Regions from separate parts of the Mesorhizobium sp. L103C105A0 genome, predicted to be linked through region 2. Evidence: riboswitches for the same ligand, from Rfam matches in the RefSeq annotation. Region 2 holds a riboswitch; the other holds the start of a gene.
The links. A riboswitch is a leader RNA that binds a small molecule or an ion and turns the genes downstream of it on or off. The one in region 2 is predicted to bind S-adenosylmethionine.
Positions count from the first base shown of each region.

Region 1: linked by a shared signal. The riboswitch ahead of X727_RS163765 (homoserine O-acetyltransferase) and the one ahead of X727_RS150785 (O-succinylhomoserine sulfhydrylase) in region 2 are both predicted to bind S-adenosylmethionine.

Region 1 is NZ_AYXF01000001.1:99,681-103,085, forward strand. Features, by position in the region: gene X727_RS163775 (prephenate/arogenate dehydrogenase family protein) at 1-295, opposite strand, end outside; gene hisC (histidinol-phosphate transaminase) at 300-1,409, opposite strand; SAM riboswitch at 1,535-1,612, shown strand; gene X727_RS163765 (homoserine O-acetyltransferase) at 1,673-2,842, shown strand; gene metW (methionine biosynthesis protein MetW) at 2,839-3,405, shown strand, end outside.
Region 2 is NZ_AYXF01000004.1:53,300-56,704, forward strand. Features, by position in the region: gene X727_RS150795 (ABC transporter substrate-binding protein) at 1-620, opposite strand, end outside; gene X727_RS150790 (2'-deoxycytidine 5'-triphosphate deaminase) at 722-1,816, opposite strand; SAM riboswitch at 1,957-2,034, shown strand; gene X727_RS150785 (O-succinylhomoserine sulfhydrylase) at 2,092-3,282, shown strand; gene X727_RS150780 (ceramide glucosyltransferase) at 3,294-3,405, opposite strand, start outside.

The sequences.
Region 1 (3,405 bases), on a different contig from region 2:
CATCGGTGAGGATAGCGCCTTTTTTCAGCGCCGCTGCGATCTCTTGCGCCACCTCGCCCGACGACCCCACTGGCACCGAGACGATGATCAGGTCGGCGTCGCGGACCGCTTCCCTGGCGTCGGTGGTGTAGCTCTCGCCAAGACCGAGCTCCTTCGCCCGCGCCAGCGTGGCCGGGCTGCGCGTCGCGATGGCGACATGGCGGGCCAGGCCCTCGCGGCGGATGATGCGGGCCAGCGACGAGCCGATCAGGCCGATGCCGACCAGCGCGATCTTTTCAAACATCGGTGCTGTCATTGTTTCAGCTTTTCAGGAATGTCGTGAGGGCATCGATGACGCCGCGATTTGCTTCTTCGGTGCCGACGCTCATGCGCAGCGCATTGGGAAAGCCATAGCCGGTAACGCGCCGCAATATATAGCCGCGCTGGGTGAGGTAATCGTCCGCCGCCTCAGCCGAATGCCTCTTGTCGTCGGGAAAGTGGATGAGCACGAAATTGCCGACGCTGGGCGTCACGCGCAGCCCAAGCTTCGTCAGTTCTTCATTCAGCCAGGTAAGCCAGGTCTCGTTGTGCAACGAACTGCGCTCGACATGGGCGCGGTCGCGGATGGCGGCAATGCCGGCCTCGATCGCTGTTGCGTTAACGTTGAAAGGGCCGCGGATGCGGTTGATGGCATCGACGATGTGCAGTGGGCCATACATCCAGCCGATGCGCGCGCCGCCAAGGCCGAGCTTGGAGAAGGTGCGGGTCATGACCACATTCTGCGCGCTGCCCGCCAGCTCGATACCTGCCTCATAGTCATTGCGCCTGACGTACTCGGCATAGGCCGCGTCCAGCACCAGAAGCACGTTGCCCGGGAGAGCGGAATGCAGGCGGCGGACCTCCTGGAACGGCAGATAGGTTCCGGTCGGATTGTTGGGATTGGCGAGGAAGATGATTTTGGTCCGCGGCGTCACCGCGGCCAGGATCGCGTCGACGTCGGCGCGTTCCTCGGTTTCCTTGATCGTCACCGGTGTCCCGCCGGCCGACTGGATGTAGATCTTGTAGATCATGAAGGCGTGTTCGGTGATGATGGCCTCATCGCCGGCCGCCAGATAGGTCTGCGCCAGCAGGCCCAAAATCTCGTCGGAACCGTTGGAGCAGATGATGTTTGCCGGGTTGAGGCCATGCACCTCGGCAATCGCCTCGCGCAGCCGGCGGGCGGTGCCGTCGGGATAGACATCGAGCTTGCTGGCCACTTCGCGCGCGGCCTCGATCGCCTTCGGCGACGGGCCGAGCGGGTTCTCGTTCGACGACAATTTATGGACCTTGGCGACGCCGGCAGGTGCCGTGCTCTTGCCCGGCACATAGGCGTCGATGTCCATAATGCCCGCGCGGGGCGTCGGCCGTGCCTTGTCCGCTGTCTTGTCCATGTCGCAAATCCATCCAGAATGCCTCCGTCCGGAGGCCGCAGCGGAAATACAAGCCGTAGCCGCGAATGTCGAGAGGCGGGCATAGCTGGCCGTTGACGCCGGGCCGCACGAGTTCTAGAAGAACGCAACAGTTCCGTGGTGATTTGGCCGGTCGGCTTGCAGCCACGTTAAACAACTCGCTAAAGGGCCGTTTGCGTGACGTAACCGGCTTTGCGATCGCATTGCCGGTTTTTTATTGCCTGACGGCGGGCAAGGAGAGTCACATGGCCGCGCTCCGCGCTACAAAAACCAACAACGAGGCCGACAGCCCGTCGAGCCCGGTGTTGCGTTTTGGCCCTGACAAGCCGCTGAAGCTCGACGCCGGCACGCTTTTGTCGCCGTTCCAGATCGCCTACCAGACATATGGCGCCCTCAACGATGCCCGCACCAACGCCATCCTGGTCTGCCACGCGCTGACCGGCGACCAGCATGTCGCCAGCACCAATCCGGTGACCGGCAAGCCCGGCTGGTGGGAAGTGCTGATCGGTCCCGGCAAGATCATCGACACCAACCGCTTCTTCGTCATTTGCTCCAACGTCATCGGCGGCTGCCTCGGCTCCACCGGTCCGGCCTCGACCAATCCCGCCACCGGCAAGCCCTACGGCCTCGACCTGCCAATCATCACCATCCGCGACATGGTGCGGGCGCAACTGATGCTGGTCGACCATTTCGGCATCGAAAAGCTGTTTTGCGTGCTCGGCGGCTCGATGGGCGGCATGCAGGTGCTGGAATGGGCGTCATGCTATTCCGAGCGCGTCTTCTCGGCCCTGCCGATCGCCACAGGCGCACGCCATTCCTCGCAGAACATCGCCTTCCACGAGGTCGGCCGCCAAGCTGTCATGGCTGATCCGGACTGGCATGGCGGCAAATATTTCGAGCACGGCAAGCGCCCGGAAAAGGGGCTCGCCGTGGCGCGCATGGCCGCCCACATCACCTATCTGTCGGAAGCCGCCCTGCATCGGAAATTCGGCCGCAATCTGCAGGACCGCGAAGCGCTGACCTTCGGTTTCGATGCCGACTTCCAGATCGAAAGCTATCTGCGCCACCAGGGCATGACATTCGTCGACCGCTTCGACGCCAACTCCTACCTCTACATGACCCGTTCGATGGATTATTTCGACCTCGCCGCCGACCATGGCGGCCGGTTGGCCGATGCCTTTGCCGGGACCAAGACCCGCTTCTGCCTGGTGTCCTTCACCTCGGACTGGTTGTTCCCGACCGAGGAGAGCCGCTCGATCGTGCATGCGCTCAACGCCGCCGGCGCCTCCGTCTCCTTTGTCGAGATCGACACCGACCGCGGCCATGATGCCTTCCTGCTCGATGAACCCGAACTGTTTGCCGCCATCAAGGGCTTCATCGGCTCGGCGGCCCGCGCAAGGGGGCTCGCCTCATGAGCGTCAATGGCAGCCAGCGCGTCGACCTCGAAGTCGTGGCCAACCTGATACCGCCGCAGTCGCGGGTGCTCGATGTCGGCTCCGGCGACGGCCTGCTGCTCGAACTCCTGCAGGAGACCAAGCAGGTCGACGGCCGCGGGCTGGAGCTGTCACAGCGCGGCGTCAATGAATGCGTGGCGCGCGGTCTCTCGGTCATCCAGGGCGATGCCGATACCGACCTCGAATTCTATCCGAACAAGGGTTTTGACTTCGTCGTCCTGTCTCAGACGCTGCAGGCGACCCGCAACCCGAAGCTGGTGCTCGACGAGCTGCTGCGAATCGGCAACCGCGCCATCGTCTCCTTCCCCAATTTCGGCCATTGGCGGGTGCGGCTGTCGCTGTTCGTCAATGGCCGGATGCCGGTGACCGCGGACCTGCCCTATTCCTGGTACGACACGCCCAACATCCATTTCTGCACCATCCGCGACTTCGTCAATCTGGTCGAGGAACTCGGCGCTTCGGTCGAGAAAGCCACCGCGCTCGACGGCAACGGCCAGAAGATCGGCCTGTCGATGCCATGGTGG
Region 2 (3,405 bases):
TCGCCGACAAGCTTGCAGCAGCCTTCGCTCGCCTTCTTCAGCCAGTCCATCAGCACGAATTTGTCGGAGATGACGGCGTCGAGACGGCCGTTCTGCAGGTCGGTGATCGCCTCTTCCTGGGTGGGGTAGAGTTTCGCCTCGGCGCCGGCCTTGCCATAGGCGTCCTGCGCATAGTCGGCCTGGGTGGTCGAGGCCTGCGCGCCCACCGTCTTGCCGGCAAGGGCTGCCGGTTCGGTGGAAGTGAGGTCGCTGTCCTTCGGCGCCACCAGCGCCAGCGGCGTCGTGTAGTATTTGTTGGTGAAGGCGACCTGTTTCTTGCGCTCCTCGGTGATGCTCATCGAGGCGATGATGGCGTCGAACTTTTTCGCCTGCAGCGCCGGGATGATGCCGTCCCAGTCCTGGGTGACGATCTCGCACTCGACCTTCATCTGCGCACACAGCGCATTGGCAATGTCGATGTCGAAGCCCTCGATCTTGCCGTCCGCGGTAATGGTGTTGAAGGGCGGATAGGCGCCCTCGGTGCCGATCTTCAATTTCTCCTGCGCCTCAGCCAGCGAGCCGGCCGATATCACCAGCATGGCAGCGCCCGCTGCCGATATGATCCATCTTGAAATCTGCATTTTGGTTCCCCTTGCGCGCCGTTCTCTTGCCGGCCACCGAAAGGCAGCCAAGCATGGTGAGGCAGCGCAGGCAAGTATTTTGCCTGACGGTGATCGAAGGTTCAGCCGGCGGGGCGGAAATGCTTGGAGAGCTTGAGGCCTTGCGCCTGGTAATTCGAGCCGAGATCGGTGCCGTAAAGCGCCTGCGGCCGCTTCAGCATGTGTTCGTAGACCAGCCGGCCGACGATCTGGCCGTGGTCGAGGATGAACGGCACTTCGTGGCTGCGCACTTCGAGCACCGCCCGGCTGCCGGTGCCGCCTGAGGCCGAATGGCCGAAGCCCGGATCGAAGAAGCCGGCATAGTGAACACGGAATTCGCCAACCAGCGGATCGAAGGGCGTCATCTCGGCGGCGTAGAGCGGCGGCACGTGCACGGCTTCGCGGCTGACCAGGATGTAGAACTCGTCCGGGTCGAGCACCAGTTCGCCGGCGCCGCTCTTATAGAGCGGCTCCCAGAAATCGACGGCATCCTGGGCGGCGCGCTTGTCGACATCGACCAAGCCGGTGTGATGCTTGCCGCGATAGCCGACCAGGCCGTTCTGGTCGCCGTCGAGATCGATCGACAGCGCAATGCCGCCGCCGGAAATGTTGGGCGGCTCGGTCGCCACCAGCATCTCGGCGCGGTGCAATTCGTTCAGTTCTGCCTCCGACAACAGCGCGTTGCCGGTGCGAAAGCGGATCTGCGACAGCCTCGATCCGGCGCGTACGACGATCGGGAAGGTGCGCGGACTGACTTCGAGATAAAGCGGCCCGTGATAGCCGGGGGCGATCTTGTCGAACTCATGGCCGCGATCGGTCATCACCCGGGTGAAGATGTCGAGCCGGCCGGTCGAGCTCTTCGGGTTGGCCGAGGCCGACACGTTTGCGGGCAGCGCCAGGCTTTCGAGCAGCGGCACGATGTAGACGCAGCCGGTTTCCAGCACCGCGCCCTCGGCGAGACTGAACTCATGCAATTTCAGCCGGTGAAGCTTGTCGGCCACCAGATGATCGGGACCCGGCAGGAAGGAGGCGCGCACGCGAAAAGCCTTGTCGCCGAGCCTGAGATCGAGGCTCGCCGGCTGCACCTGGTCGACATCGAGCGCGCGCGGCGACTTGAGCGCGCCGGACTGAAACAGCGCGGAAATGTCCTGATCGGGAAGAATGCCTGTCTGCCGCAAAAGGCTGGCTCCGCTCCAAGGTCGGTCTCTTTGTGGCAGGTTCTTGCCGCAAAACCGCTGGATATTATTGCGGAACCTGCCTGGTACAAACCTCTTAATGAAGCCGGCAATTGACGCAAGCGCAGGTGAGGTCTAAAGGGTCGTTATCCCGTGGTGATTTGGCCGGTCGGCTTGCAGCCACGTTAAACAAGTCGCTAAAGGACCGTCGGGCCGCAAGGCCATATGGACCGGTTGCGACTTTCGCGGCCGGTTTTTTTGTGTCTGGAACAAAAGCGATGAGCACCAAGAAGCGTAACTGGAAACCTCAGACCGCACTCGTGCACGGGGGAACGCTGCGTTCCCAGTTCGGCGAGACGTCCGAAGCGATGTACCTCACCCAAGGCTATGTCTACGAGACGGCGCAGGCTGCCGAGGCCCGTTTCAAGGGCGAGGAGCCGGGCTTCATCTATTCGCGCTATGCCAACCCTACCGTCGACATGTTCGAAAAGCGCATGTGCGCGCTGGAGGGTGCCGAAGATGCGCGCGCCACGGCGTCCGGCATGGCGGCGGTGACGGCAGCGCTCCTGTGCAGCGCCAAGGCCGGCGACCATATCGTTGCGGCGCGCGCGCTGTTCGGCTCCTGCCGCTGGGTGGTGGAGACGCTGGCGCCGAAATACGGCATCGAGGCAACGCTGGTCGACGGCACCGACATCGCCAACTGGGAAAAGGCGGTGCGGCCGAACACGAAACTGTTCTTCCTGGAAAGCCCGACCAATCCGACGCTGGAAGTGGTCGACATCGCAGCGGTGGCGGCGCTCGCCACCTCGATCGGCGCCAGGCTGATCGTCGACAATGTCTTTGCCACGCCCTTGCAGCAGAAGCCCTTGCAGCTCGGCGCCCATATCGTTGTCTACTCCGCGACCAAGCACATTGACGGCCAGGGACGCTGTCTCGGCGGCATCATCCTGTCGGACAAGAAATGGATCGACGAGAATTTGCACGACTATTTCCGCCACACCGGCCCGAGCCTGTCGCCGTTCAACGCCTGGACGCTGCTCAAGGGCCTGGAGACGCTGCCGGTTCGGGTGCGCCAGCAGACGGAAAGCGCGGCCAAGATCGCGGATTTCCTGGCAGGACGGCCGGAAATCGCCCGCGTCATCTATCCCGGCCGCGCCGACCACCCGCAGGCCGACATCGTCAAGAAGCAGATGACGGGCGGATCGACGCTGATCTGCCTCGACGTTAAGGGCGGCAAGCAGGCGGCCTTCGCCTTGCAGAACGCGCTCGACATCGTGCTGATCTCCAACAATCTCGGCGACGCCAAGAGCCTGATCACCCATCCGGCGACCACCACGCACAAGAACCTCAGCGACGAAGCTCGCGCCGAGCTTGGCATCGGGCCGGGAACGCTCAGGCTGTCGGTCGGTCTTGAGGATACGGACGATCTGCTGGAGGACGTTGCGCAGGCGCTGAAGGCCGCCGGATAGGCCGCGAGGCGTCACGCTCCCGACGAAACCTCTTCCAGTTCGGCCGTCTTGGTGCCGATGGTCATGATGTTGCCGCGCCAGTCGACGGCGCCGCTCAGCCAGCCGCGCGCCCAGATGGCGGGA